DNA from 2 places in the Devriesea agamarum genome. Region 1 is predicted to be linked to the other one. Evidence: riboswitches for the same ligand, from Rfam matches in the RefSeq annotation. Region 1 holds a riboswitch; the other holds the start of a gene.
The links. A riboswitch is a leader RNA that binds a small molecule or an ion and turns the genes downstream of it on or off. The one in region 1 is predicted to bind FMN.
Positions count from the first base shown of each region.

Region 1 (15,617 bases):
CCGGCTCATCAGCCCCCCAAGTCGCCTGCGCCGGCCTGTCGGTCGCGGTCTTAGGTTGTGGATGAGTGAGATCTCGCAGACGCTGTGCCAGTCTGTGAGCAACCTGTCGTTCCTGAGTCGATAGACCAGCCTCAATCGAGGCGAGTCCAGCTAGCAAGGCCGCCACCTCAACGTCACTGAGCCGCAACGGACGGGTTAGAGGATCGGCGTTGCGAATCCGAACCACTCCGCTTTCCCATTCAGCCTCGATCAGATCCTCCCAGCCATGCCCGAGGTCACCACACAGGAACAGAATTTCAAGGTCGGCAATTAACTGCTCCACGCTGATTCCAAAGACCTCAGCCATATCCTCGAGCTGCACCTCCCCTGTATGCAACTTCCGAGGCCAGCCGGGAGACCTGATCGACCCCGGTGGTTGGGACCCTCAGCGTGGGTCGAGGTCGAGCTCGCGTAGTGTCCCGCCACTGGGAATCAACCAGCTGCTCATGCTGATCAGCGATCCGGGACAAAACCCCGGCAATGTCCTCTCGCCAGGTATTCGGGGTTATCAACTGAGCCCAGCGCACTGAACTTAAGACCAGCGATACGGTGTGCCACCTGCTGGCCTCGGGTATGCAGAGTTCGCCGGTGACCGGGTCTAAACCTGTGCGATCTCTGAGATCGAGCAATTTATACGGAGCGATAGCGATCACAGTACGTCCGTATTCGTCCTGGGATACGCGGCGAATTGCATCGGTCACGGTGAGACCATCAGGACAGGTGGTACCCGATTTTCCACCAAAACGCGGGTAGCTTTCGATGCGGGAAACTCGGAAGGTCCGTTGTTCTTGCCGGTCCAGGTCGTAACCCACCACATACCAGTGTCCGGCATACAGTCCGGCAACCCATGGTTCCACCCGCCGCTCCTTGGCCTCGGAGGCTCCTGCGGTGCGGTACCGGAAGGTGAGGCGAACTCGGTTGGTCACAGCGGTCAGGATCGGACCGAGAACCGGGGAGGTCTCCAGCCGTCCATGCGGAACATGACGGGTTGGATCCATATCTGAGTTCTGCGACAGACCGCCCAGTGCCGCGAGTTTGGCGCGTGCCCGCAAGGCTGGTCCGGAGGTCCGCGCAAGGTCCCAGCTGCGTGACGCTAGCACGAGCAACGCGTACTCGGTGGAGTCCGGCTGAAAGTCATGAGCGGCGTATTTGGCTGGATCGAGGCGGTAGCGGGAGAGAGTGTCATCCCAAGGGTCTGTTTCAAGAACGAGCGGAAACCCCAGCGCAAGCACATCGCGTTTATCCCGTTCAAACATGCGCAACCGAGACGCATCATTTTCAGTAAGCAAATAGTCGGGAATTAACTCAAATATTTGCGCCCGGGTGAGACCGTGTTCGCTGGATCCCAGGGTCATCACGAGGTTCATCAGTCGCTCGACAGCGCGCCGTTCGCGTGGCGGAGCAGACGTCTTCTTCACGGCCGCGACCTCCCTAGCTCGTCAGTCACGCTCTCAGGGTATAGGCCCAGTACGCTGTGACACGTGATTCTGTGGGAGAACGGCGTTGTCATCGCCGCGCTAGATGGCTGGTCCGGGGTGCAACGTTTGCGGGTTCAAACCTCGCGGGGGGAGGTACGCGCCCTCGCGTACACGGCGATGTGTGGACTCGCCCAGCCTGGGGATGCGGTAGTGCTCAATGCAAATGCTCAGTGGCGAGGGCTTGGGACCGGTGGCGATGCGATGGTCGTTCATATTCCCGGCCGAGAACCAGAGTGGAACCCCGGTTCTGGACACATGATGAAAGCTCGGTACACCCCGCTGCAGATGATGGTCGATTCAGTTGATGACCCCGCATCGCCGCACCACTCAACTATTGCGCGTGCTCAGAGTGTCGGCGGTATGCCCGTGGTGGTGGCGGACTTGCACTCGTCGCTGGCCCCTATCGTGCTTGGAGTGCTCGATCAGCGCCCAGACGCCCGGATTGTCTATCTTCTCACTGACGGTGCGGCGCTTCCGGCGTGGTATTCACAGGCTCTCTCGTCCTTGCGGCAGGCCGGCCTGGTTGCGGGGTGTATCAGTGTGGGCCAGGCATTCGGTGGCGATATGGAAGCGGTGACTGTCCATTCTGGTTTACTTGCGGCGCGCGAGGTGTGGAATGCCGACGTGGCGGTGGTTATTCAAGGCCCCGGTAACCTCGGAACGGGTACCGGCTGGGGTTTTTCGGGTGTGGAGGCTGGGGAGGCCATCAATGCGGCCGCAGTTTTGAACGGCAGGCCCGTGGGGACGTTGCGGGTGTCCGAAGCTGATCAGCGAGCGCGCCATCGCGGGCTGTCTCACCATAGCGTGGCGGCATACGGGAAGGTGGCGCTTGCCCCGGCTGAGCTACCGGTGAGTCAGATGCCTTTGGCCGAGCACAGCATTGATGGTAACAGCGATTTTCATGCGTTAATCAAAAAACAGCTTAAAATGCTTGTCGAAAACGCTGCGGCTCCTCACCGCATCGTCGAGGTCCGCAGCGACGGCCTCCTCGACGTGTTACGCCGCTCCCCCATCCCGCTACGCACCATGGGACGGGACCTAGACGATGACCCCATGTCGTTCCTCTATGCCGCACTCGCGGGTCGCCGCGCCGCCCAGCTCATCGACACACCGTGCGAGCCCGCCCCCGGCACCTCCCACGACATCCCGGACTAAATCAATCGCCCAAACTAGTTGGACAATGGCTCGATATCCGGTGCCTCGCCGCGCTCAATCACTAACTGCTGCAAAGACCGAGCCTGCCTGATCCCATACTCACCATCAGCCCTTTGCAGAGCCATCGTCGACAGCGTGGTTCCATCCGCGAGATCTAAATGAGCCCAAGGATCACCCTCAGGGAAACTCACGGTGACGACCGCGGGCCACTCCAAAGTCGTGGTCCTCAAGAGATTCCTGACCGTCAAACCATCAGCGCGAGCAGAAATCCGAACCGTGGCCTGCCGCCAGCAAAACCAGAAAATTGCTAATCCCAGCGCAATAAAACCCAACCGGTCTACCACGCTAAAGGCGCGCGGACCAGTCCACGGAACGATCATTGCGGCCACCGTCAAAACAGCCAGCACCCCACTGCCCAGGCTGATCGCCACCACACGAGCGAGCTTTGGCCGGAACACAACCTCCGCCGAAGCCCCGGACCCTCCATCGGGATGCGGGGCCGAATCCATACCATCGCGCTGAGACATCACCATCACATCCGGCAGGCTTGAATAGCGGTGACCAAAATCGCGCGTGCCCCCAGGTCGTAGAGCTCATCCATCACCCGATTGACACAGGTGCGGGCCACCATAGACCTCACGGCGTACCATTGCCCACCGTGCAGCGGAGAGATCGTCGGGGATTCAAACCCCGGAGTAATGGCAACGGCCTGTTCCACAAGCCCTTCAGGAATATCGAAATCAATGAGGACGTACTCCCTTGCGACCAGCACGCCTTTGAGCCGGCGGACCAGCACGTTGAGAGCATGCTGCGCCTGCTCTTCGAGCTGCAGTTCCGGCCGGGAAAAAAGGACCGCCTCGCTGTGCATAATCGGTTCGCCAAAGGTGCGCAGTCCGGCCGCACGCAATGTTGAACCCGTCTCCACCACATCCGCAATCACATCGGCCACGCCGAGCCGGATCGAACTCTCCACCGCGCCATCCAAATGCACGACGGTAGCGTGAAGACCACGCGCCTTCAGGTGATCCTCGACCAGTCCCTCGTAGCTGGTTGCAATGCGTCGCCCAGACAGCGAGGAAAGCTGCCATTCCTCCCCAGCCGGAGCCGCGTAGCGGAAGGTCGAGCGCGCAAATCCCAGTGGCAAAATCTCGTGGGCAGGAGTGTGGGAGTCGGCCAGCATGTCCTGCCCGGTAATGCCCACGTCGACCGTGCCACTGCCAACATAGACCGCGATGTCGCGCGGTCTCAGAAAGAAAAATTCAACGCCGTTGTCCTCGTCCACCAGCACCAGCTCACGTGAGGAACTGCGATGGCGGTAGCCAGCCTCCCTCAGTAGCTCGGATGCGGGTTCTGACAGCGCCCCCTTGTTGGGGATAGCGAGGCGAAGCACGAGAGATTCCTCCGGGAAATGTTGGGAACGTGAAGTGGGAGGGGTGGTGGGCTAGCTCACAGATGTCGGTAGACGTCGTGAAGAGTCATCCCTTTAGCGATCATCATCACCTGAAGGTGATAAAGCAACTGCGAGATTTCTTCAGCTGCCGCCTCATCGGATTCGTGCTCGCACGCCATCCACACCTCAGCGGCTTCCTCCACGATTTTCTTGCCGATGCCGTGGATCCCCGCATCGAGCTCACGCACGGTGCCGGAGCCTTCGGGGCGAGTCACAGCCTTCTCGGCCAGTTCAGCAAATAGTGAGTCAAAGTCTTTCACCCCATCAGGGTACGCGGTGCAGCCAGATTTCAGTCAGCTCGGCTACGAACCGTTAATCCGCGTCCCCGATGATCCGCTCGCAGGGCGAGATCCATCACCAGCAAGAGTGCTCGAGTCAGCGACGGCACACGTAGGACCAGTGGCACGAGCGGTGACATCAGTGGCGATCGTGGGGTCAGGGAACCGGGTTTCCACCCGAACTATTCCCTGTTCACGCCGCCGAATCTTCCACCACACGAAAAAGCCAGTCAGCGTAAACCCGCCGTAGAACAGATACATCAAAGCGCTCGCGTAATACCCGGCATGCACCAGCATAGGCACCCCGACGATATCCACGGCCACCCAGATCAGCCAAAACTCTACCCACCCTTTAGCCATGCCGTACGTGGCTAGCACACTGCCGGTGAAGATCCATGCATCTGCCCACACCGGTGGCCAGGATCCCAACGCGGTGAAGATCGGGGTGAGGACAACGGTTCCAAGGATCATAGCCACCACCAACACGAGTCGAGATCGACCCGAAGCCCAGTCGGGAGTCACCGCGTGGCCCTCTCCCTGCCCGCGGGAGTGACGCCATGAAACCCAGCCGTACACGCTCACGACAATAAACATCACCTGGCGTCCCGCCTGACCCAACAGATTTACTGGGTTTGGGGAGCCGAAGACGCTCCCAAGAAAAACCGTGAGAAGAAGAGCGTTGCCGACGATACCAATCGGCCAAGCCCACACCTTCCGGCGCATTCCGCCCAGAGCGCTGGCTAGACCGAACAGATTTCCGAGAACTTCTCGCCACAAAATGAATTGCCCACCTGGGAAGGTGAGTTTGGCTTCAAAGAGCCACTGCAAAATGCCCATGTTCTGTCCCTTTCATGCGAGCGTGCAGTGGCTCCGGGACATGGGCGACGTTGAGCTACCCATCCACGGACATCGTGTATCGAGACCGATCCATCGTGCATCGAGATCAATCACGGGGCGGCGCGGACCTTCTGTCCTACGCCACCTGTGCCGTGGAATGGCACATCAACGTCGAGCGTGCGCCTCCCATCCAGGCTTTCACTGTCGGTACCGGAATTTCACCGGATCCACCGCATCTGCGGGTCGCGGACTATCACCGCCGGCTCGGACTTACACCGACCCCGGAGCACGTCAACTGATATGACGCCGGAAGCATACCTCAGATGAGCTGAACAATTCATGCACGATGCCCGAAGCTGAAAACCAGACATGATCCTTCTTAGCGGACTGGAGACAGCCCAGGGACAGATCAATGCCGGTGGGAGGAAGCCAAAGCTCGAAGCGCATCAATTTCTTCGGCCGCGTTATCCGCCGAATACACAGCTGAACCGGCAACGAAGATATTTGCGCCCGCGTCAGCACACCGTTCAATAGTCGACCGGCTCACGCCCCCATCAACCTGAATCGACACCTCTAAACCGGCTTCGCTCACCGCGGAACGCGCACGTTTGATCTTGGCCAGCATCGAATCCAGAAACGACTGGCCACCAAAACCAGGCTCAACAGTCATCACGAGCAGCAGATCAAATTCCCCGAGAATGTCGAGAAACGGCTCAACGGGGGTGGCTGGACGCAACGCAATCCCCGCCTTTGCCCCCTGGGAATGCAGCTCGCGAGCCAAGCGAATCGGCGCCGACGCGGCCTCAGCGTGAAATGTCACCGACTGAGCGCCCACCTCGGCATAGGCCGGTGCCCATCGGTCAGGATCTTCAATCATTAAATGGGCGTCAACGGGGATCGGGCATCGGCGAGCAATCTGCTCCACCATGGACACCCCGAACGTTAAATTCGGAACAAAATGGTTGTCCATCACGTCAACATGAGCGAAATCGGCCCGGGCGATAGCATCCAGCTCCTCGCCAATACGCATGAAATCGCAGTTCAAAATCGACGGGTGAATATAGGTGTTATCCGGTGTGTAGGTCATAGAGACTCCTGAGAATGATGGGTTTATGAGATGACGCAGGGTTCGCCGCCCAGCTGATTGCACAGCATCAAGATAGGCATCGTCGACATCGGGTGGGATCGCCTCGGAGCATCGGATCTCACGTCGGCGATGATTCTCTGGTGAACAGAGCGATAAACATGCCATCGGTGCCGTGCACATGCGGCCACAGCTGAACACTCGGACCCGCGCCGAGATCAATCTGAGCATCCGAGTGGACCCCAGCCCGCACAGCTTCCCGCGCATCCAACTGCCGCACATCCTGCCGACGACGCAGCAGGTCCTTAACCACTAACAGAGTCTCGGCCAGATGAGGACTGCACGTGACATACGCCAAAACCCCGCCGGGTGCGAGAGCATCCACCGCCGACAACAGAAGTTCCCGTTGCAAAACCGTCAACGGCCCAACATCGCTGAGCTGACGGCGCCACCGCGACTCAGGGCGGCGCCGCAACGCACCTAAACCAGTGCACGGCACATCGGCGAGAATGCGACTAAAACGCTCCGGATACCGCGTTCCGATATCTCTACCATCGGCAGCCTCAACTTCGATGTCGCACCCTGCCTCAACTAACGCCCGTACCCCGCGCTGCACCAAATCCGCTCGGTGCGGCTGAATCTCGGTGGCCAGCAAATCCGCATCATGATCCACCGTTAGACCACCCAAAAGAGCAGTTTTCCCACCGGGACCAGCACACAAATCCAGCCAGTGAGGTGAAGGAGAGGTCACCAAGGTGTCGACCCCGAGCGCCAGCGCCAAAGCCATCAGCTGGGAACCCTCATCCTGGATCGCCGCCCGACCTTCCCGCACCGGAGTGATACCCGAAGGGTCACCGGACGGCCAATAGGCGGCAAACTGTGAAAGCCTGCCAGCACCTGCGCCATACTCCATCAGTTCGTCGAGATCACTCAGACCAGGACGCACCACAAGGTCCACTTTCGGAGCCCTATTCTGGGCGACCAGCAGATCTTCCAGCTCATTGCGATCCCGACCGTGACCAGCAAGAGCATCTGACAATGCACGCACAATCCAGGTCGGGTGCGAATGTTTAAGAGCCAAATACTCAATCTCGTCGTCTACGCGCTCAGGCAGGATTTCATCCAACCAAGCCTCGGCATCCTTGCGCCCGATAGCTCGTAAAACAGCGTTCACAAACTGTGCGGAACCAGCACCGGTCGCCTGACGCGCCAGAGCAACCGTTTCAGAAGTGGCGGCATGTGGCGGAACATTCATGTCCAGCAATTGATAGGCGCCTAAGCGCAACACATCCAGCACGTCCTCATCCACTCGGTCTAAAGGCCGAGTGACGCAGCAAGAAATAACCGCATCCAGGCGCCGCTTTGCCCGCAGCGTCCCGTAAAACAATTCCGTAGTAAACGCGGCATCCCGGCCGTGAAGGCCATGGGCACGCAGAACCTTCGGAAAAACTAGGTTGGCGTACGCATCGTGAGCGCTGACCTCACGCATAGCCTCCCACGCTGCCCGCCTGGTGGGCGCTGCTTCCCGGGCGCGCTCACTCGGACGGTGCTCTGACCACCCCGCGCGCGCACCTGACTTCCCACGCGAGCCGGATCGCTCACGACCTTTGGCATCACGGTGTCGCTGCGCTCGATCCCTCGGCTCGGACTGGTCGCGGCCAGTCCCACGGTAGGTCCCGCCAGGGCGTCCCCGACGTGGCTCATCAAACCGACCGCGGTCCGAGCCATCCTGGCCAGACCGCTGTCCTCGCCCCCGAGGGCTATAAGAGCGACCCTGTCCGCGGGAACCGTCCCGTTGTGCCCCGAAATCCTCACCCCGGGTGGTCATGCGCTCGCTCCGTTCGTAGGAGTGTGATTCTGGACGGCCTGATCATCGGCGAGTCCAAGACGTTCAGTGGGTTGAATATGGGCACCTCGAGCCCAATCTGTCGCCGGCATCGGACGTTTCCCGGCGGCGGCCACAATCCCCAGCGGCACGGGAGCTGTACCCGTGCCTAAGAAAACAGCCCGTTTCGTCACCTGAAGCTGACCCGGCTCCAACTGAAGTCCAGCAGGCACCGGCGCTTCGCTGATACCGAGGAGCTTGACACGACCATCTCGCCATGACGCCCAGGCACCGGGATCGGGCGCCATACCGCGCAGGTGCGCCGAGACCTCTGAGGCGGGGCGGCGAGCATCCAAACGAGCCTGGTCAACGCTCAGCTTTGCAGCGTGGCTAGCACCGTGCTCCGCCTGAGGCTGCGGGGTGAGCACTCCGTCCTCCCAGGCATCCAAAGTACGGACCAGCAGGTCTGCTCCTTGAACGGCGAGACGATGCTGCAGCTCCCCCGAGGTCTCAGTAGCAGAGATAACGGCCGCTTCCTGCATGAGGACCGGACCGGTGTCCATCCCTTCGTCAAGAAGGAACGTGGTCAGGCCCGTTTGATCAGCCCCCGAAAGAACAGCCCGCTGAACAGGCGCGGCGCCGCGCCAAGCAGGGAGCAGCGAGAAGTGAAGGTTCACCCACCCGCGCGGCATGAGATCGAGCACCGGGCGAGGGATTAAGTTTCCGTACGCCACCACCGGTGCACAGTCCGCGCCGAGTTCTGCAATCTGATCGCGCACCGCAGCATCCTTCAGCGTGGCTGGTTTTAACACCGGCAGACCGTGATCGAGTGCCAAAGCAGCGATGGGACTCGGGGTCAGGCGGCGGCCTCGCCCGGCTGGCGCATCGGGACGTGTTAAAACAGCCACGACCTCGTGCCGGGAGTCGAGCAATGCGGTCAGGGAGGACATGGCAGTAACGGGTGTGCCCGCAAAAAGAAGTCGCATGATGCCTGCCATTTTACGGCCCGCGTAGCGATGATCTGAGGGCGGGCTAGAACACGTCCGGAGGATCCACACGAAATCGCAGACGTCCAGGCCGCTTGCGAGCGGTGCGAGATGCAAAATGTGAGCGCAGCGCGTCAGCGAGTTCACCCGATGCCTCAATCGGACAGCGCAAAACAGCGCGTACGCCCTCTTGGGTGGTGTCGACTCCCCCACCTTCGGTCCGCACAGCGTCGGTGACCTTGAAGCCAGCCATCTCATGCGGAACCGGACCGAAAATCTCAGTTCCCGTCGGAAGCACCAGGTCCTGTAGGAAATCCTCAACCGCAGGCCGATCCCCGACGATCTCGGCCACCTTAGTCCACGGAGGAAGCCCCAACAGCTCTCGATCAGCAAGAACCTTGTCTATAAACCAGTGACTTCGGGGAATCAACAGCGCCCGCAACGCCGGTAAGGACGCGGTACCCACCGCGAGCACCCTTCCGCCATCTGCCGCCGATCGGACCAACCCAATAGCCCCAGACCAGCGTCTCAGGGCCTCAACATCTGCGTCGTAGCTAGCCCGTGAGGCCATCGCATCGCAGTCCAACAGCACCGCAGCCGCGTAACCGTCGATAGCTGTCGGTTCACTGCCCGGTGTCGCGACCACCAGCGTGTCGGGCCCGGTGATTCCATCGGAAACGGTTCCTCCTGCCCCTCCAGCAACAACCAAGGTCGTGTCAGGAAAAGCCCGGCGCAGTTCATCCGCGGTGCGCAACGACCCCACTACCACCGCCCGAAGCTGGACCCCATCGCATTCTGGGCAGCGATACGAATGCGCCGCTCGTCCGCACACTGAACATCCCAGGTCCTCGCCTCGGCGGCGAAAACTGAGTGAGGCATGACAGGTGGGACACAGAGCCCGGGTGCCACATCGCCTGCATGCGACCGCCGGAACGTAGCCGCTGCGAGGTACCTGCACTAAAACCGGGCCCTGAACGAGTCCCTGACGGATGGTGGCGTACGCGGCGCTCGGCATCCGAGAACGACCGCTGGCCCCTTCGCGGCTGCGCAGATGCTCATCCATCACATCGACCTTCGCCACCGCGTGGAGGCGATCAACATAGCCTGGAACAGGAGGTAAGTGACGCATCCAGTTATGCCGAACCAGATAGGTGGCTGTCACCGGATGCGAAGGTGCCAGGCTCAGCAGCGCGGCCGATTGGATACGCGAGCGAGCTGCGAGGACTGTTCGGGTATGCGGATAAGGTGCGCGGGGCTCGGCATGCAGATCGTCGTCCTCGTCCCAGCAGATCAACAGGCGCAGATGCATAACTGGGGCAAAGGCTGCCGAACGCGTGCCCACCACAATGCGTCGCTGACCAGTCAGGACCCGCAAAAATGCACGGTAGCGGCGTTGTGGGCCGTCGGCGCTGCTGAGCAGCTCGTGCTCAATGCCCCGATCTGTCAGTTCCCTAGACATTCGTTCGGCATCGCGCTGATCCGGGGTCACCACAAGCGCGCCCTGCCCACTATTGAGAGCCGTAATGGCATCGGCAGCGATGCCGGTCCACCGATCGCAAGCATCCACCGTCAGCACCGCCCTGGGAACGAGGTCATCCTCGGATCGCGCATGCTCGGTAAACGCCCGTAAACCTAGATACGCATCGAGAGCAGTGTTCTGAGATTGGACATCCGGGGGCGCATCCGCGGGTACATCTCGGATCGCGAAGTCCTGCGTACACGGTGCATCACCGCTGCGATCCGAGGACTGATCGGTAAGTTTGTCCCGGCGGGCTCGCTCTGCCTTTTCCGCGCCAGCGTGGCGTGCGGGTACGGCTAATCGCACGACATCCGCAACCGTGCCACCGCATCGCCGGGCTACGTCCCGGCAGACCTCCAAGATGTCTGGGGTGAGCACAATGTCCTCGGACACCACCGCACGCAGCGGAGCAAGCGGGCGATCCGTTTCAGCCCGATCGCGCCGAGCCAGCACAAAACCGTCCGCCTCGCGTCCCGCAAACCGAACTTTCACCCTCTGACCAGGTGCAGCATGAGCGCAACTGGTTGGTACCGCGTAGTCGAAGGGGCGATCTAGATGCGGCAGCGTACCCATCACGAGGACGGATGCCACCGGATCCTGGGGGGCGAGCTCATAGCCCGCATCGGTTCGTACCGGCGGGGCCGACGACGTCTGGGCGGCGAACAGGGCTTCCTGCTCGCCGCCTGCACGTGCTGCGGTCAGAGCGACCGAACTTCCATCAGATCGCACACGAAAATAAGGGCCTCCCCAGGAGCGATAACAGGAGGTGCACCTCGGTCACCGTATGCGAGGTGAGCTGGGATCTCCAGACGACGGCGTCCACCGACTTTCATGCCCTGGACTCCACGATCCCACCCTGCGATCACCTGACCGACACCGAGCTGGAAACGCAGCGGCTCACCGCGATTCCACGAGGCATCGAATTCCTCGCCGGTGGAATGCGCCACACCCACGTAGTGCACATCGACAATGCTCCCGGCTGTTGCCTCCGGGCCATCGCCGACGACCTCGTCGATGATGACAAGGTCAGTCGGTGCGTCATCGCCGGGGAAATCAATTTCAGGCTTAGTACGCTGCATGATGCTCCTTTAAAACAGTGGCAAAGCCGGTGGGACACCGAGCTTGCTGAGGTCCCGGGCTGAGTGAGCTAGAGGTCCGCTAGCCGTCAGCTTTCCGGGCTGAACGCATACAGAATATCGACGACGAACACCAGGGTCTTATGAGCAAGCTGGCCCTGATCTCCGTAGGCGTCTGACGGGGGAATCACCAGCTCGAGCTGGCTTCCCACAGTTTGACCGACCAGAGTGGAATCCCATCCCTTAATCACCTGGCCACTGCCCAAAACGAAGTCAAAGAGTTCACCCCGTTTCCAGGAGGAGTCAAACTCTTTACCGTCATCCCAGGTCCAGCCGCGGTATTGCATGATGAGGCGGTCACCGTTTTTGGTTTGGCGACCGCTGCCCTTAATCGTGACGGCTGACTTAGTTTTCGTGGGTGGCTGGCCCGAGGGCTTTGCCGAGAGATTGGGCGCTCCGTCATCGGCGAGGGTGAAGGCGGGCATTCCCGGGGTGGGTGCGACCGCATTGCCGCTAGCGCGCGAGGGGATGACATCCACCGCATCGAGTACTTGCACCATCCCGAGAGTGGAACCATCCTGTGACTGGGCAGGTCCCACCGTCAAAAGCCGTGAACCGATCGAGGTACCGGTGAAAAAGTCAACAGCGTCCTTGCCGATGGCTTTGTCGGTGAGGGTCAGGATGAGAGGCTTATCGCCCTTCCAGGTGGACGCTACAGTCTTGCCGTCACTCGAGCCGACAAGCTTCGTCTTAAAAATGACGGCCTGCCCCTTCTGAAGCTTTTTTCCTTTGCCTTCGGTGACGACCTTGTAGGCCATCTTGTTAATTTCCATCGGCGCGGTGAACGTGATCTCGGGCTCTTTGGATAAATCAGTGCTGACCTTAATGCGGTCCAAGATGGCCGCCCCCGCATTTGGCCCGTTCGACGGTGCGGTGCTTGATGCGGGTTTACCCGAGTCCTTGTCGCCGCATCCGCTGAGCGCAATAGCACCCAGAACAGTTGCGGCGGCGCCGCTCGAGGTTAGAAGGCGTCGCCTAGTCAGCACAGTGCGTCCTTTCGAGTGTGGTCATCGTTCGCCTCGCACCCTAGAACGGAAAACCCGGGTTGCGATTATCAGGATGGGAACTGTGAATCTCATCCACTAACCGGTCCACATCCTTGGACTCGGTTTGGAATGGATCAAGCAGGGTCACAGGCCGCGCCCCGGGATGGTTTAGGCGCAAAGTCGTCCAGTCAGCGACGTGGTCAACTCCTCGCGCTAACGCCTCGGTGACAAAGCGCCCGCGCAGATGTGCCCGGGTACTGCCAGGTGCGGTCTGCATCGCCTCCTGCACACGATTCTGGCTGATCACAGACGGTGCAAGGCCTCGTTTACGCAACCGGTCGAAAATTCCGTCGGCAGCTGAGATATCGTGATAGGCCAGCTCTAGCCGGTGAATCTCGGCATCATCTAGCGGCACGCCACGTCGCTCACAGACCCGGTCGAACAGGTTCTTCTTTATTGCCCAATCCAGCTGAGTTGCGACGCGACTGTGATCTCCCGTCGCCACCGCATCCAGTGCCGTCTGCCAGAGATTCATCAATTCAGGATCCGCATCCGGGAATGCTGCGGCACACGCATCCAGATATGTCTGTTGAATCGCTAGTGGGCTCGAGGACCCCCCGGTAGCCAGTGGAAGTGGGGTGCTCCCGCTCAAATCGCGAGCCACCTGGCGAATAGATCTAATCGGGTCTGCGAGTTCAAGGTCAGGCACAGCGCGCCCTGACTCAATTAGCCGAAGGACGAGATCGCAGGTTCCCACTCTCAACATGGTGGAGAGTTCCGACATCGTGGAATCACCGACGATTACATGCAGTCGGCGAAAACGTGTGGGGTCCCCGTGCGGTTCATCGCGGGTATTGATAATGGGTCGAGTGCGGGTGGTTGCCGACGATACCGCTTCCCACATGTGGTCGCTTCGCCGGGAAAACACAAAGCGCGGACCATCGGGATCGGTGACCACTCCGCCTGCGCCCGCCACGATCTGACGCGTAATCAAAAAGGGCAGCAAAACCCGAGGAAGCCGGGTGAACTCACCGCGTCGGCTTACCAGGTAGTTTTCGTGTGAACCGTAACCATTACCCTCGGAATCGACATTGTTTTTAAACAGGTGAAGCCGAGCATCCTGGCCTCGTGCAGCAAGTCGAGCATTCGCCTGGGAGACAAGATCAGACATAATCTGCTCCCCCGCGCGATCTTGAGCGACGAGGTCCAGCACATCATCGCATTCAGCCGTTGCATATTCGGGGTGCGAGCCGACGTCGACGTATAACCTCGCCGCATTGGGCAGGAAAACGTTGGATGAGCGCCCCCACGCAACCACTGGCCGAAACATTTCCCGGGCCGCATCTTCTGGCTCCACGGCGCGAGTCCCATCCTCGCGCACGCACACCAGGCCATATTCGGTCTCCAGTCCGAAGACCCTACGCTCCATGGGTGGCTCCACGTTCGTTGAGTTCAGCAGCCGGTATTCGCCGAAAACATCGACCGGGCCCGGACCGATCGAGAATTGCGGCTTCGAGGTTCATAGGCCCCGAGTCCGAGGACTCCTTCAGGGCTCGAGCAAGCACTGACAAAGTCTCTCCCCACGATGCGGACGGATCGTAGACGGCTTGCAACGCGGAGCGGGTCCTTGCCACATCGCCGCCAATCACCACCAGGTTCTGTTCCTCGGCGACAGACCCGTCATACGAGAGGCGGTAAAGGCGATCCTCATCAGGTTGTGCCCCCACGTCTGCGAGGACGATCTCAACCTCCAGTGGCTTGACCGCACCGGTGAACGCTTCTCCCAATGTTTGGGCGAAAGCATTCGCGAGCCCCCTGCCCGACACGTCAGCGCGAGAGTACTGATAGGCGCGGACATCAGCCCAGCGAATACCGGCAACGCGTAGTGCCTCGAACTCGTGATACTTGCCCACCGCTGCAAACGCGAGCCGGTCATGGATCTCGCCGAGTTTGTGCAGTGACGTCGATGGATTCTGAGCAATCAGCGCTACCGCGTTGGCACAGGAAGCCACGACAACGCTGTGTCCTCGTCCTATGCCTTGCCGTGCAAAGTCTGCGCGGTCTTTGGTCAGCTGTTCCGGGGAGACATACCAGGGCGCGCTCATCGTAAAACCTCCTCAACGAACGGGCGAACTTTGGCGTCGTCCAACGCTCGCGCTCCGTCGGCGTCACAGATAATCACGTGAGAGGGCACGTCTGGCCTGGGACCCACAGTGGCGGAGTCCTGAAGGGCGACGTCGCGCAGAGCCGCCAAGCATCCAAGGATTGCCTCCGAAGGAGTGGTGGCACCGAGTGAGCGCAGAGCAGTTTTAGCCATTTGGGCCCCGGAACCAATGGCCGCAACTGGTGATTCCTCGTAGACCCCACCGGTCACGTCGTAGGTGTGAATGCGTCCTCGGCTTTGACGGGTATCCCACCCGACGAGCATCGGGACCACTGAGAGCCCTTGCATTGCGGTCGGAAGATATCCGCGCACAATCCTGGCAAGGCGCCCTGCTTTGCCGTCGTGGCTCAGCTCGGCTCCTTCCAGCTTTTCGTAATGCTCTAGCTCCATCCGAAAGAGGCGAACCAGATCCAACCCGATTCCGGCGGTTCCGGCGATGCCTAGAGCGGTGCTGCGGTCGGTGACAAACACTTTGCGCAGGTCATCTTTAGCGATGAGATGGCCGGTGGTGGCCCGACGGTCGCCGACCAGGATCACAGCCTCCGGGACCACACAGGCGAGGATCGTCGTTCCGTGAGGCACGGAGGTGATCGCGTCCGTTGCCCGCTGACCGGTCGCCGCAGGTAGATTGGCGCTTATCGGAGCGAAATGGCCGCCCCATGCCCCGCCGGTCGCTGCGA
Region 1 is NZ_LN849456.1:492,044-507,660, forward strand. Features, by position in the region: gene BN1724_RS02095 (WYL domain-containing transcriptional regulator) at 1-346, opposite strand, end outside; gene BN1724_RS02100 (helix-turn-helix transcriptional regulator) at 339-1,457, opposite strand; gene BN1724_RS02105 (DUF3866 family protein) at 1,521-2,672, shown strand; gene BN1724_RS02110 (PH domain-containing protein) at 2,687-3,199, opposite strand; gene hisG (ATP phosphoribosyltransferase) at 3,205-4,062, opposite strand; gene BN1724_RS02120 (phosphoribosyl-ATP diphosphatase) at 4,119-4,382, opposite strand; gene pnuC (nicotinamide riboside transporter PnuC) at 4,425-5,237, opposite strand; FMN riboswitch at 5,412-5,530, opposite strand; gene rpe (ribulose-phosphate 3-epimerase) at 5,647-6,324, opposite strand; gene BN1724_RS02135 (RsmB/NOP family class I SAM-dependent RNA methyltransferase) at 6,443-8,149, opposite strand; gene fmt (methionyl-tRNA formyltransferase) at 8,146-9,132, opposite strand; gene BN1724_RS02150 (primosomal protein N' family DNA-binding protein) at 9,179-11,380, opposite strand; gene BN1724_RS02155 (FKBP-type peptidyl-prolyl cis-trans isomerase) at 11,350-11,730, opposite strand; gene BN1724_RS02160 (FKBP-type peptidyl-prolyl cis-trans isomerase) at 11,817-12,773, opposite strand; gene pafA (Pup--protein ligase) at 12,814-14,202, opposite strand; gene prcA (proteasome subunit alpha) at 14,192-14,878, opposite strand; gene prcB (proteasome subunit beta) at 14,875-15,617, opposite strand, start outside.

Region 2 (15,617 bases), 380 kb from region 1:
TTTTTGGATGGCTTCCCACTGGGCTTTCGGCCATCGTGTATCGCCGACCAGGGGGATATCGCCCGCGCTGCGAATCGCCTGAATCCTCTGTAGGAGATCCGTCAGGGGTTCAGTGGCGGGCGGGTTCAGCGGAATGATTCTGGTCATGAGACAGGCTCAGCAGCCTGAGCCGGTTCAGGCGCCCGGGAGGCCCAGGTCCGCCGGAATGCGCGCGGGTAGGCCTGCGTCAGGGTGCCAACCACGAGGACTGCGATCACGGCTTTGGTGAGGTCACCGGGCAGGAAGGCGGTGCTGGCAAGCATCGTTTGGGTCAGCGGCAGCTGGGTTACAGCGCTTTGCACCGGTATTCCGCACGCGTAAATCACAGCAATACCGCCGACCAGCATCGCGATCAGGGTGCGCCACCAGACGGGTTTACGTCCGCCGGCGTGGACGATGGCTCCGATCACGAGGGCCCCAAGAATGAACCCGAGGCAGTATCCGCCCGAAGGGCCGATGAACACTCCGGCTCCTCCGCGTCCGCCAGCGAGCAGAGGTAGGCCCACGGCGACTAGCGCCATAAAGACGGTCAGGGATAGCGCGCCGAGCCAGGGGCCCAAGATGGCGCCCGCAAGCATGACGCCAAGGGTTTGCGCTGTGATGGGGACACCCCCGAATACCGTGAATGATCCCGGTAACCCGAGCGCGGCGACGATTCCCGCGAAGACGGCTACCCGGGCCATATCCGTTGCGTCCAGCTGTCGCCAATTCGCTCGAACTCGCATTGTGTCCCCTCATATAGCTTTCCTGAACACCGTTCAGGTGAACGATGTTCAGGTAGGGTAACGGCATGATGGTACGGTCGGCAAACCCAAAGGACCCTCAACCTCGTCGCTCACGCGACGACGTCGTAGACGCCGCCCTCACCATCCTGGACACCCAAGGCCTGCCCAACCTCACCATGCGCCGACTCGGCGACACCCTCGGGATCAGACCCAGCGCCCTGTACTGGCACTTCGACAGCAAACAGGCGCTCCTCGCTGCGGTCAGTGCCCGTATCCTCGCCCCCCTCACCGACGACAACTCCACCTGCCCGACGATCCAAGAAGAAGCATTGAGACTCGGGATCTGCTTACGAGATCGACTCCTGGCCTACCGTGACGGCGCCGAACTAGTCTCAAGCTCATTGGCGCTCGGTCTGATCCCGCCGCCACTTCACCCCAAATTGATCGCCGCCGCCCATCACTGCGCGACCTCCAACAACCTCGCCCTGACCGCCGCCGAAGCCATTACACACTTCGTCATCGGATACACCTTCCACGAACAGCAGCGCATTCAGGCCGAGACCCTGGGCGTTCTGGGGGTAGCGAGCAACATCACCCCCGAGCGCGCACTCACGTCCGCCTCACCACACACCGGCGATTTCACCTCGATTCTCCGCCTCATCGTGACCGGACTGGACACCTCTCTAGCGCTCACAGGCAACCTTCCGCCCGAAAGCTCGTCCCGCTGACGATTCCAGTCGACGCCCTGGGGCGAGACATCGGCAGTCCGCACAGGCACCCTGAGCCGGGCAGCTTAAGCCCGCAAGGTTCGCAGCGCACCCACCGTCGCTACGGCTGCCTCGGCTGCCTCAAATCCTTTGTCCTCGGAAGAACCCGGTAACCCAGCCCGATCTAAGGCCTGCTGCTCGGTATCGCAGGTCAGCACCCCAAACCCGACGGGCACCCCAGTGCGCAACGCAACCTCGGTAAGGCCGTGCGTTGCCGCCTGGCAGACATACTCAAAGTGTGGCGTCCCACCACGGATGACCACCCCCAATGCGACCACCGCGTCAGCAACAGCAGTCGCATGCAGCGCGGCAACGGGAAGCTCACAGGAACCGGGCACTCGCACCAGGTCAACCGTGTGAACATTTGCATCATGAAGAGCGCGTAAGGCCCCGTTAATCAAGCCGTTCATAATCGTCTCGTGCCAGCTCGCAGCGACAATCACGACCCTCATCCCGGAGGCATCGACCTCTAATGTCGGCAGACCAATTTTGCTCATGGCAGCGTCGTCCTTTCTTTTATGGGTGTGCCCGATACTCACCGGTGTCATCAGTTGTCTCATCGCGATGACACATCTCGTGACGATCAGCCATGTCGGTGCGATCAGAGATCTCGCCGTCACTACTTATGCCACTAAAACTGCCCGCCCCGTCCAACGCAATCAGGTGCCCCATTTTTTCGGCCTTGGTCCGCAAATACCGAGCGTTCTGCGGGGCATGACCAACCAGCAACCGGATCGTGCGCACCACATCAATCCCGTGATCCGCGAGTGCCTTCGCCTTGGCGGGGTTATTGGTCAACAGCTCGACCCGGTGATATCCCAGGTCCGTGAGGATACCGGCGGCTGCCCCGTACTCGCGCAAATCTCCATCCCATCCCCGTTCTAGGTTGGCGTGCAGGGTGTCAAACCCCCGATCTTGAAGGGCATAGGCGGCGACTTTCTCCAGTAATCCAATCCCCCGTCCTTCATGACCGCGCAGGTACACCACGACACCCCCGCGACGAGCAACCAAGTGCAACGATTCGTCCAATTGGGGGCCGCATTCGCAGCGAAGCGACCCGAATGCCTCCCCGGTGAGGCATTCGGAGTGCACCCGTACGAGGGTCGGCGCGTCAGAAGGCGCATGGGACGGCGCATATGACGCCTCATGTGAACTCACACGTGAAGCGGCTATGCGATGAGCTACAAGAGCAACATGCTCTGCCCCCGTGCGGCGATCCCGATAACCGTGCATTGTGAAGTCCCCGGCTTGGGTCGGCAAATGTGCGGTGGCCGTTCGGTCCACCCGGCTCTGGCTCCGCCCCCGAGACGGGTGCTCCGCATGAGGCTGCGGCCTCATCGCTGTGGGAAGCTCGGTGGCGAGTTGGGCGATGGTGAGGAGCACCAGATCGTGCTCGGCGGCCAGAGCCCGGGCTTCATCCAGACGCATCACCTCCCCGTCGTCACGCACGAGCTCACCAATCGCACCTACGGGCGCCAGACCAGCAGCACGACATAGATCGACGGCGGCTTCCGTGTGTCCGGGTCGCTCCGCGATACCGCCGGGCACGGCACGCAAAGGCAGCACATGCCCGGGCCGGATGAGATCGGACGCCACAGCGTCGGGGTCGGCGAGCACTCGCAAGGTCCTGGCCCGCTCACTGGCAGAAATACCAGTGCTTATACCGTGAGCAGCATCCACGCTCACCGTGTACGCGGTGCGTCGTGAATCCTGGGATCGCGCCACCATGAGCGGAAGATCCAGCTCATCAGCACGTTCGGCGGGCATCGGCGCGCATAAATACCCTGAGGTATGACGCACCATCCATCCCACCCAGTGCGCGCTAGCGAGCTGGGCGGGCATGATCGCGTCAACCTCGTTTTCGCGGTCCTCCGAATCGGCCACGAGGGTCGGCCGGCCTTTCCGCAGCTCATCCAGTGCCCGGTCGAGTAGGCCGCGGTATCCAGGGTCTGTGCCAGGGGTCAGTGACGACGCACTCACAGGTCCTCGCTCTCGGCCATACGGAGCGCATGAGGTAGTCCACGGCGTGATGGATGCGGTGTAGTTTGCGAATTCCTCCCCTGGGCAGCCCCGTCGTGCGGCTGGTCCGTGCGAAATACAGAGGATTGAGATTGTGATCCGCCGGATGAACTGGTCTCAAGCAACCTGGCGACGTACCGGGCGAGAACATCAATCTCAATATTGACCGGATCACCTAACGCGAGACGTCCCAAAGTGGTGGCCTGAAGCGTTGCCGGGATTAATGACACGCTGAATGAGGTGTCACTGACTGCAGTAACGGTTAAGGACACCCCAGAGACTGTGATCGCACCTTTGACGGCGATGAATGGCGATAGTTGCGGGTCGATAGAAAAGGTGAGATCGACCCAGCGTCCTCCATCGGATTTCGCGCTGAGAATAGCGACACCATCCACATGCCCTTGCACCAGGTGTCCGCCGAGTCGGGTGTCGGCGCGCAGCGAACGCTCCAGGTTGACCCGTGTTCCAGGAACCAGACGGCCCAGGGTGGTGCGTCGAAGCGTTTCGGGCACAGCCTCAACCACGAATCCCCCGTCTCCGGTCAGCTCGGTGACCGTCAAACACACTCCGTCGACGGCTATGGAGTCCCCGCACCGTGCATCGGATACTGCGAGCTCGCCTCGCACAGCGATCCGTACTTCTCCGTCGTCCTGGTGAACCAGAGATTCCACGGTGCCTATTTCTTCAACGATTCCGGTGAACATGGGGTTCCTTCCGCAAGCGGTCGGTGGTGGACATGCGTGTAAGGATGAGTAAGAGATCTTCACCCAGTACTTGGGTTTCACGGATGTGCCAACGGTGTGCATCCTCGAGCGTCGTGATGCCGAGATCGCCGAGCACGGGCCGTCCCACTCCCAGATAAACGGGTGCGAGATAGGCATGGATTTCATCGATAAGTCCCGCCTGCCAAAAAGCGGTGGCAAGGCGCGGCCCGCCTTCGAGAACGGCATGCTCGATCCCTCGTTCTTCAAGAACACGGATGACATCGCGGGGCGTATCGGTGGGGACCTGGAGGAACCGTCCGTTGTGGCCTCGCACGGCTGCTTCGCGCGGCACCGGTCGCATACCGACGACGACGCGCAGTGGCTGGTGAACTAAGTCCATCCCTTTGGGCCTCGCTGTTAATGCCGGGTTATCAGCGATTACGGTGCCAGTTCCGACGATGAGCGCCCCGGTACGGGCTCGCACCGTGTGCGCGTGTGCACGAGCTGCTGCACCGGTAATCCATCGGCTACTTCCGTCTGCCGCTGCGACGTTGCCATCAAGACTGGTCGCGGTTTTGAGGACCAGGTGCACGCCGTCGGCGCCGTGGTTCGCAGGGCGTGGTGACCGGGCAGCGTCAGCACAGTCGCGGGCAGTGGTGTGCACCTGACGGACAGTGGAATGCGCGTGACAGGCAGCGGTGTGCACCTGCCCGCCGCAGGCTCGGGTGTACCAGTGCTCAATGAGCTGGCGGGCTTGGTCTTCCATGACCCTGCCCACGACCTCAATTCCTGCTGCCCGCAGATTGCGAGATCCCCTTCCAGACCGCTCGCCGGGATCTGGCAGCGCGTATACCACGCGGGCTATCCCGGCTTGTTGCAGAGCGCGTGTGCACGGACCTGTTTTCCCCTGGTGGCGGCACGGTTCCAGGGTGACTACAGCGGTCATTCCCCGGGTACATTTCCCGCGGGAGTGAGCATCATTAATCGCAGCAATTTCGGCATGTTCGGTGCCTGAACCGCGATGATAGCCCTCACCACAACGAGTTCCATCCGGCGCGATAATGACGCAGCCGACTTGGGGGTTGACATCGTGTTGAGGGCCACGAGCTGCGAGTTCGAGCGCCCGCTGCATGGCTCGATGTTCAGCGCCGGAGACAAGCCCCGGCCCTGGCTGGTCGCGTGAGGACTGATGTCCGCGCACACATGCCTCCGGATCGACGACGGTCCGGGGTGATGGCACAGCAGTATGCGTCCTCATGCGCGGATGGTGGTATGCCAACAGCGCGCAAGGACGCCACTTCTCCTCCCATCCGGACTTTTACCGTCGGTCCTGGAATTCCACCAGGTCAACCGGCTCCCTGGTGGGAGACGGGTCGCGGACTATCACCGCCGGTTCAGACTTTCACTGACCCCGGAGAATGTGGTTCTTACGCCGCCGACCTTACCTAGGCGTACTAACAAGCCGGGACTATCTGTAACACACCTCACAGTCGAGGCGGGATGGCTGCTCAAAGCTCGAGGCATGATTACGGCAGAGCACGATTTCAGGAGAGACAGGAACCGTTAACCATGCCCCCATTACCAGTTATCCCCCGATGCGTCGGGCTGCTTCACGTCGGACGTCGCGCCACTCAAAAGCCGCTATGAGCCCGATAACAACGAGCCACAGCAATGGCCAGACACTCAAGGTCCCATCGATGATGACCGCAACGTTGTATACGAGGACCAACCCCACACCCGCTGTGGAGAGCCACGCCGTCCGACGGTGAAGCAGGCTGCGGTTTTTGGTAAATCGCAATGCATACGACTGCGGCGTGCCGAATTCCTCAACTAGCCTTGTTCCGGCTTCTTCAGCAAAGGCGCGCGAATCCGCAACAATCCGATTCACCTGAGCGTCAGACATATCCCCTCGTATGCGCAGCGTAGCCCCGAGCTGACGGAGCCATTCGCCATCATCAAACACTTGAAGTGGCGTGTGAATAGGGCGTTTCGGCCAGAGCTTACCGATGAGCCATGCAAGCACTCCGTACATGAACGCCGAGCCGAAAACTCCGATCACAGCTGGATACTCAAACCTCACCCCATTGCCGACCATAAAAACGCCAACGGTCAGAGCGACCCCTACGGCACCCGTAACAAGGGAGGCAATGACAGCACTGAGGAATGATCGGGCGGCTCGCACGTACGTAAATACCGCTAGAAGAACCCGCGAAACTGCCCCCAGGACAAAGGGAGCCACAAGCCACGACAGTGTCAAAGGCTGTCCCCATGACCAGGTAAGTAGCGCCACGATAACGAACAGCACACTGTAATAGCTGGCGATGACGAAGGTTTCGATCACTATGTCACGAAGGCTTGGTGGGGTGAGAACAGAGAGCGCTTCACCATCCCCCTCCCTGTCGTGGACCATCGCCAGCTGCTCCTCCACCCATTCGTGAGGATCTCCGAAGAGCTCCACGGCTGATTGTCCATGTGTTTCGAGCTGCTCAGCTACATCATGGAGCAATTCGCTCACCCGAGCCTCAGATATGCCGTCTAATACCAGCCGCCCAGCCGCGACGCGGGCCCAGTGTTCATCGTCTTTGTCGCTTCGGATTGAGGCCACCCGATCGATGGCAGCGGGAATGTCATCATGGGGTTTTGTCATGGCGCTATCCCTTCTCGATGTGGCTCAGATGCGGTACTCAAAACGGCGATGAGACGTTTCCAGTCGATGCGCTCTTTAGATAGCCGGGCCCGCCCGTTCACAGTGAGCCGGTACGTACGCCGTCCCGGGCCTCGCTCACTTTGCATCCAAGAGGTTTCCACTGCGCCTGATTGTTCCAGCGCAGCCAGCAGTGGGTAGAGGGAGCCTCCTTTTGGTCTGCCAAGGCCGAGCTCGGCCAGCCGTTCCGCTATCGCATATCCGTGCAGTTCTTCGCATTCAAGAGCAGCCAGGACCGCAGTGCCGAGCACAGCCCGCACCCAGGCCGCCGGCCATTCGACGCTTACATCGGTCACATATCTAAGTATGGATCATACCTATTGGGGGCGCAAGGAGAGATATGACGTAAGATATGTTTTGCCCAATGTGAACGGCGACAGAAGATGGCTCACAGCCTCACCTAAATAGGAGACAGCCCCTAACCCGAGCGCAGCTCCCCTAAGGGGCAGATGCCATTCCCGAAAATCTGCGATTTCGAGCATTCACGCATACAATTAATACAGAACGCATTTTATATATTATTAGTAGGCAATCATTCCCGACCCGCACGCCCTTAAGATAGATATAATCTGTACGTCTTTAAGGTGCGGCACATCGATGGCTAAAGCCACGGTAGGCCAAGGACTACCCGGATAGGTACACCTGCGGGATACCCACGAGTTACACTCACATCGCACCTCACAAAAGGGGCGCTACACATAGACAAATTTCTCGGCATGTCAACATGCGTTCACCTCACTGAAGCATTTAAGTGCATAAGTAAATATATACCCATATGACATTAAACCGGTCGCACCGACTAGTTCAGCCAACGTAACTAGTTTTTCCCTTCACGGCAACTCGTTCAAGACTGTAACCCTCTAAAGAGAAGGCCGGAGGGCTCCAGATCACTAGAGCTAGCGAACATGCCGGACGAAACAGCACCGAGGGGTCGCTTCAAGGGAAAATAGCAGAGCTTGTAAAGGATAAGAAATTGAACGTTCATTCTATTTAGTATTTGGAGCTACGTCAACCCTTACACCCCATTAGCATTACTGCACAATATATTGAGAGCGACCGGTTTGACCAATCCAGGGTTCCGTTAAATAAGATGGTGGAGCCATAAAGCTTATAGTCTTTTCGCTATCCTTGATGACGTACTGGCGAACCGATCTGCGAGGGCCTGCCACCATATATTCATCCCAATGATAAACAGCGTACACAGCATTTTTCCTCAGGATAAACCCCGAAAGGTCCGGGGCCACATATGTCACCTCACCCCTGAATCTCATACGAAAAAAACTATGCGGTCCATGAGCATTTTCAATATCTATAAATTGAAACCCTGAAAACTTATTCGGTGTCGCCCTGGAGACTTCTTGCAAGGGAATCACCGGAACAAAAATATACTCTGGCCTCTGTCGATACTGAGCAACTCTCCCGAACAGCCATGAATCATCGACGACGGGGGTAAGTGGGGCCATATAGCTCTGCTTTAGCTGAGCATTTCCCTCGCATGGGATCCCATGCCCCGGGCGCAAAGCTTCATCGCCATGATGAGGGTTTCCATAAAGTTGGGGCGAAGTTACCTCATCTTGTGGCAACCCCTCATTCTGGGCCCGTCCAACCAACATGCTGCTGTGCTCTTTGAGGATCACACCGGCAAGCTCTGTAGGCCGGAGCATGGACATGGTGTCGTAAGAGTTAGGGTCGGTGAAGAATTGGTAGCACAAAACCCATAGATCGTCGCCAGCGTCTTCTCCCCATTCATGCCCAAGTATCTGAGGACCATCAATGCGGCTCACCCCCGAGTATAGGAAAAAGGACATGAAGTGCATCAGCTTTTCTATGTCATCCGTCCTCATACTGCACACACAGGACGCGGCACCTAGTCATGCATCAACAGGTTTCACGGACATATCGAAAAACAGCTGCAGGTATGCAGAGCTTCTCACCCCTGCGTTGCCGTGGTGACGCGAACTGTCCATTCGTCGCTCCTTTACGCGAAACCCCTCAACCCTCATCTACGCTGCGGCCAAGCAACCTGGATTTGTCGTTAAATTATCCGTATCTATCGTAGCGGATCCAGGCGTCCCCTACCCGCGGACGTACCCCAATACCATCCCACTTAACCTCGCCGTGTCCCAGGTTGACTTTCTTGCTGCGCACCGCCGGCCGCCGCACACCATAACAAAGACCCCGGATCGCCGTACACCTTTTCCAGAAGCGGCATGCACCCCAGAGTCCCACTCTCACAATAGCCAAGCTTCATTTTACAATGATTCAAAACGCAGCGAATTCGTCACAAAGCTCATCACTTTTTCACTGTCTTTCACGATGTACTGGCGAAGCGTGGAAGAGGGCTCTGAAACGGTATAGTTATGCCAATAGTAAATCGCGTATACACCATTCTTAGACTTACCTATCCTGATATCGTCAACTTCAACATACTCAACATAGTCGCCGAGGTTAAGTCGAATAACACCGTGTGGACCATGAGCGTTCTCAATCTTCAGACACTGGACCCCATCAAACTCCACAACCGTTGCCCGCGACATCTCTTGCATGGGAATAACCGGTATAAATAGAGGGTCGACCTCACGATCCCGAAGAAGGAGTTTATCAAACAGCCAGGAATCATCGAAAAATTGAGGTTCTCCGTCGTTCCGCAAAGTTCGGATATCCTGCGATATCGCTTCAGCCTCTTGCTTTTCTTTTTCACGATAAAAGATGGAGAGCAGAGCGCCCGCCAAATCGGTCGGATACAAAGTCGAAAGCCCCGAGTATGCGGTGGGATCAGTAAACAATTGGTAGCAGATGTACCATAGGTCGCGCTGAACATCTTTCCCCCACTCATGTCCGAGCGGATCATCTAGATCGAATATCGCCAGATCCAGTAACGGAAAGAATGCTATGGATTGCATGAGGTTTTCAATTTCATCCACCCGCATTTTACATACGGCAGGAACGACACCTCTCCAGACATCAAGATATGTTTGCGTTAATTCGATAAGCAGGTCGATATAGAATCTTTCATCCTTGGCGTCGCGCAAAAAAGGACTACACAATCCCATTTTTACTTCTCCCCACTAAAAATTTTAAAGGTCGAATTTTCCCCTAGGTTATTTTTTGCTCTCATCTCATCAGAAAACTCGATCTCTATGAAGCGTCTTTGGGAGCCGGAGTCAATGCGCAGAGTAGTGACAGTCCCATCACCGTGGGCCCGCTTAGCCACAACTTTCTCACTCGTAGTCTCGATCATCTCGGTACCGCGTCCGGTGGATTTTTGAAAGAATCGCTCCAGTTTTTTCTTCTTTTCGATATACCTAATATCAGTCTTTCCGCTATCCTCGTCAACCACGACAAAGCACTCCTTGCTACGAGTATGCATGCTGCTGCTAACCCATACGCCTCGGGACAACTCACGGAGCTACCTGCATCAAAGGTTGCCGCAGCGCATCGACCTCACGGTTCATGACTGCGGAGGCTAAGGCAGCAGGGCCATGAGACGTGGGTCAAATTTTACATTTCCATCGCATCGATCGCTAGGACTGTCTATGCGATCGATAGCCTCTCATACTATCTCGCACAACTAAGCTCAGGACAGGATCAGAGCCCAGCAAAAAACACAGCACCCACGCCCCCGCGAAAGGGGTGTGGGTGCTGTGTTTTAACTAGCCTTACGGCGGTATCAGTGGAGACGGCGGGAATCGAACCCGCGTCCGATAGTGCAAAACGAGAGCTTCTCCGGGCGCAGTCCACGTGGCGTTTTCTCAGCTGCGGCGATCCCGTGGACACGTCGCCGACCAGCTCAGTCGTCTAAATGTTCATCCGATCCCAACGACGAGAATCGGTAGCAGTGGCTCCTTTGATGATGGAACGGTCCGGGTCAGGAGCTCCCCCGGGGTTCCAGACTGCTGTCGCTACTTAGGCAGCGAGAGCGAAGTCAGTGCGCTTAGGTTCGGCACTTATTGGTTTCTCAGGATCGTTTACGAGATGACCTGAGATTCTCGGCCCGCTTCCTCTCGCTGGACAACTACCGTCGAAACCGATCGTCCCCGTGAGTGGAATGGTGGCACTGAAATACCTATGTCGCATATCCAGTTGTCAATCCAGCAGCGAAGCTGCCGTCCACATCCACAAGTGTACCGGACCGCCTCCCCTGAACGCCCGATAATTTTCGTCACGCTAAGACAGCAGTTCGCGCTGCCGCATCGCGCGCTGGGCTTCACGCAGATCCTGCTTCTCGCGAAGGTTTTGACGTTTGTCCCAGTCTTTCTTACCGCGCGCTAACGCGATTTCGACCTTCACATGAGAGCCCACAAAGTACATTTGCAGCGGAACAATCGTGAAACCTTTTTCGCGGGTTTTCCCTGTCAGCTTCAAGATTTCAGACTTGTGCAGCAGGAGCTTACGTTTACGTCGCGGCGCGTGGTTAGTCCAGGTTCCCTGAGCGTATTCGGCGATATGGGCCGCATCCAGCCACATCTCGCCCCTCTCGATGAAGCAGTACCCGTCGATCAATGACACCCGCCCGGCACGGCACGACTTCACTTCGGTTCCCGTGAGGACTATGCCCGCTTCCCAGGTGTCGTCAATGTGATAGTCATGGCGGGCCTTCTTATTGCTCGCGATCAGACGGCGTCCGTCAGCGTTCTTGGACGCTTTCGCACCGCCCTTCTTTGACGACATCTCAGCTCTCCTCATTAGATTCACGGCATCCGCCATCCAGCGGACCACAACACTGTAAGCGGGCTGTGCAGCGATAACCAACAATTTTCAGTGTCGGTTGGCTCCTACCCTAGGCGCGATAACCAACTGACGCCTGACAATCAGCCGCTCCATACAGATTAGCCACTGCGTCCGCATCAGCTGTGGGCGCAGCGCGAACTCTATACCCCACGCTCACGCCCCAAGCATTTAGCTAGCATCCCACTCGGATACGGGTCTACCAAGCTCTCAGATAGACCCCAGCCCGATAGTCCCTGGCTCACCGATAAAGACTGCGGCAGCTCACAGATACGGGGCAGGATTGACCGGCGTTCCGTCGTGCTGAATTTCAAAATGCAGGTGACACCCAGTAGAGGATCCGGTGGTACCGACGTAGCCGACCACCTGTCCCTGGGAGACTCGCTGACCCGGTGATACCGCAAAGCCCTGCAAGTGATGGTACGAGCTGGTCACCAGCACACCATTGTCGAGGCCGTGGCTGATAGTCACTTTGTTACCCGCCAACGACCGGTATTCAGTGGCCAGCACCTTCCCCGCCTTGGTGGCTTTCACTGGCGTGCCGCACGCCGCCGCGAAGTCAACACCGGCGTGCAAAATACGGGTGTGGAAAATCGGGTGATAGCGATATCCGAAGTTTGAATTCAACGGTGCGTTAACAGGCCGCAAGAATCCGCGTCCAGACTGTCCTCCCCCACCAGAGCCGCCGCCTGAATCATCGCCCCCCGGAGCCGGAGCTGGTCGGTCGGCGTTTTCGCGGCGTCGTCGTTCCTCTTCTTGACGCTGACGTTCAAGTTCCCGCTGTTTCTCTTGCTGGATCAGTGTCTGAATTTGCTGATCCAGTTCAGCAGACTGACTCTCCAGAGTGCTCTGGCGGCCCTCGTACTCTTTTTTCTTCTGCTGCAGAGCATCCGTCTGGGTCTTCTGCTGGGTATAGAGACTGTCTAGCTGCTGCTTCGCAGTGCTCGCCTGTTGTTCAGCTTCCTGTCGAGTGCGCACCGCGGCTTCTGACTGCTTCTTCAGCTCATTAATTTCCCGGCGCACAGCACTGAGTCGGTCTCCGCGGTCACTGGTCACCGCCTGGTCCACCCGTAGATCCGACAAGCTCGCACCCTGGGCCTGGAGTGTCAAGGTGTAGTTTTTGGAGCGATCAACCGCTTCTTGAGGATTAGCAATCCCCACAAACACGCTTGCCGCGCTAGGCACACCGCCACCTTTGTAGGCGGCGAGCGCCAGACGGTCGATATCCTGGTTTTTGCCGACCACGGCCTGGGCCTTCTGCTGGGCCTGGCCTTGCAGCTCGCGTTCCTCGCGCTGAGCATCGCGCAGGCGCTTGCCAACGCGCTCATCTTCCTGCCTCGCGCTATCCAACGCTCCACGGGCCGCGTCCAAGGACCGCTGCGCATCCGGGATCTGCAATTCTGTTTCCGCAAGCGCGATGTAGGCCGAGGAGAGGTCTGTGTTGGTCTCTGAAAGCTCGTCCCGAAGCTGGCTCAACCTGCGGTCAACCTGCTGCTTTTCCCGAACTTTGTCGTCCTTGTCGTCGGCTGTTGCCCCGGACGGAATGATGATCGGGCACAGCAGAGCGAGCATGGCCACGCTCACGCAGAAGCGGCGCCAGGGGTGACGGTGAGAACGCAAGGGGAAGCGGCGACTCATGAGATCACACTTTCAGGTAGCGGTTCAGTGAGACAACAGACGAGGCGACCGCGAGCACCACGCCAATTCCTACCAGGATAGGACCTAACCAGATGAGGTCGCTCAGACCAACCCGCAAAAGGTCACCTCCTAGATGCGGTTGCACCCAGCCCACCACCACGGTGCGAAGCCCCGTGTAGAGCAGGCCCGCCGCGATGAGTGCGCCGATAGCGGCGGCAACCGCGCCCTCCAACAGGAACGGCAGCCGAATAAACAGATTGGATGCTCCCACCAGTCGCATAATCGCAATCTCGCGGCGACGGTTGGATACGGACATTCTGATCGTGGTGGCAATCAGCAAAATAGCGGCGACCAGCATCAATACCGCGAGACCAATCGCCAAGAGGGTTGTCTGATTCAAGATGTTCATAAATGGCGCATAGACGGAGAGGAGATCGCGCACCTCATCGACGCCGTCGCGCCCCTGGAAGTACTCGACAACTGCTCTAGCTTTGTCGGGATTCTTCAACGTGATATGGAAGGACACGGGCATATCAGCTGCGGTGAAGTCGTTAACAAACGACTGCCCCGCGAATTGCTGACGATAAATCTCCAGGGCTTGTTGCTGGTCGCGCACGGTAAACGACCGTACGTACGGCGCAAGCACGTCACCTTTTAAGGCCGACTCAACCTGTGACTGTTGCGCTGGTGTAGCAGAGCCGCCCGCGCAGGTGGGGGTCGTTGAATGCTTTGAACACAGGAAGACGGTGATCTGAGATTCCTGGACCAAGTGATCCTTCATCTCAAAAATTTGCTTTTGCATTAAAACCCCGGCGCCGACGAACGTCAGGGATACCGCCGTCACGATGATCACCGAGATCACCATGGCGATATTGCGCCAGAGGCCGGTCAGAATTTCAGACGCTACGTAGCGAAGCCTCACGGTAGGACCTCCTCGGTACCATCCCACGTAGGTTGCTGCACCCTGGGATTGGAGCCATCCGAGGCCCGACCGGAAATAACACTCGCTGGCGCTTCGCCCTGATACATCCCACCCTGTTCATCGCGTACGACCTCACCATCAACCACCTCAACTACTCGGCGACGCATCCGGTTGACAATGTCGAAATCGTGGGTAGCCATCAAAACGGTCGTCCCCTGGTCGTTAATTTCTTCCAGTAAGGTCATAATTCCTTGGCTGGTGACGGGGTCGAGGTTTCCTGTGGGTTCGTCCGCTAACAAGATCGAGGGCCGGTTGACGTAGGCACGCGCAATCGCTACCCGCTGCTGCTCACCACCGGATAACTCGTGCGGATAACGCTTGGCTTTATCTGCCAATCCGACTAGGTCCAGCATCTCGGGGACAGTGCGGCGCACGACCCGACGGGGAGTGCCGATGACCTGCAGCGCGAACTCAATATTCTGTGCGGCGGTTTTGGACGGCAGCAAACGGAAGTCCTGGAAGACCATCCCGATCTCACGGCGAAGGCTCGGCACCTTGCGGGATGGAAGTGTCGAAAGGTTCTTCCCCGCCACATAGATGACACCTCGGTCAGCGAGGATTTCGCGCAGCACGAGCCGCATGATGGTGGATTTACCAGCGCCCGAGGCGCCCACCAAAAAGGCGAACTCTCCTCGCTCGAACTCGATGCTGAGGTCGCGCAGCGCTGAATGGGCGGAACGGGGATATGTCTTAGTGACGTTCTCGAATCGGATCACGAGGTCCTACCGAAGGTCGGGATTGGCCTCTTCGAGGCTAACGCCGCTGACTGTGTGCGTGGCGCACCAGCTGCGTCAATTTGGTCAAGCCTTGGTCAAACCTACGTGATCCTCATCGCTTTAGGCCGGAAGAGTCTCCATTGCGAGAGTCTCAGTTATTTAGAGCGCGCTGAGCCGAAACGCGCCACCGGATCCCCGCCTCAATCAGACCGTCGATCTCACCGTCGAATACAGCCTGCGGATTTCCCTCGGTATGTTCGGTGCGCAGATCTTTAACCATCTGATACGGGTTCAGCACGTACGAACGCATCTGATCGCCCCAGGAGGCCTTCACATCGCCTGCCAGTTCTTTGCGTTTAGCGTCCTCTTCCTGCTTCTTCAGCAGTAACAGTCGGGACTGCAACACTCGCAGTGCAGCAGCCCGGTTTTGAATCTGGGACTTTTCATCCTGCATCGACACCACAATGCCCGTCGGAATATGGGTCATGCGCACGGCAGAGTCCGTGGTGTTAACCGACTGCCCACCCGGACCCGACGAGCGAAACACGTCGATCTTCAAGTCAGTTTCGGGAATCTCAATCCGGTCGGTCGACTC
Region 2 is NZ_LN849456.1:111,040-126,656, reverse strand. Features, by position in the region: gene BN1724_RS00550 (AMP-binding protein) at 1-147, opposite strand, end outside; gene BN1724_RS00545 (biotin transporter BioY) at 144-764, opposite strand; gene BN1724_RS00540 (TetR family transcriptional regulator) at 830-1,492, shown strand; gene ribH (6,7-dimethyl-8-ribityllumazine synthase) at 1,558-2,028, opposite strand; gene ribB (3,4-dihydroxy-2-butanone-4-phosphate synthase) at 2,048-3,511, opposite strand; gene BN1724_RS00525 (riboflavin synthase) at 3,508-4,254, opposite strand; gene BN1724_RS00520 (bifunctional diaminohydroxyphosphoribosylaminopyrimidine deaminase/5-amino-6-(5-phosphoribosylamino)uracil reductase RibD) at 4,235-5,512, opposite strand; FMN riboswitch at 5,549-5,677, opposite strand; gene BN1724_RS00515 (DUF1129 domain-containing protein) at 5,840-6,901, opposite strand; gene BN1724_RS00510 (PadR family transcriptional regulator) at 6,898-7,254, opposite strand; gene BN1724_RS00505 (hypothetical protein) at 7,990-8,742, opposite strand; gene BN1724_RS00500 (hypothetical protein) at 9,211-9,990, opposite strand; gene BN1724_RS00495 (hypothetical protein) at 10,014-10,298, opposite strand; RNA gene ssrA (transfer-messenger RNA) at 10,630-10,997, opposite strand; gene smpB (SsrA-binding protein SmpB) at 11,126-11,629, opposite strand; gene BN1724_RS00480 (M23 family metallopeptidase) at 11,951-13,324, opposite strand; gene ftsX (permease-like cell division protein FtsX) at 13,329-14,246, opposite strand; gene ftsE (cell division ATP-binding protein FtsE) at 14,243-15,022, opposite strand; gene prfB (peptide chain release factor 2) at 15,174-15,617, opposite strand, start outside.
Region 2: it holds a riboswitch for FMN, as region 1 does, so the genes downstream of both, BN1724_RS00520 (bifunctional diaminohydroxyphosphoribosylaminopyrimidine deaminase/5-amino-6-(5-phosphoribosylamino)uracil reductase RibD) here and pnuC (nicotinamide riboside transporter PnuC) in region 1, are expected to answer to the same signal.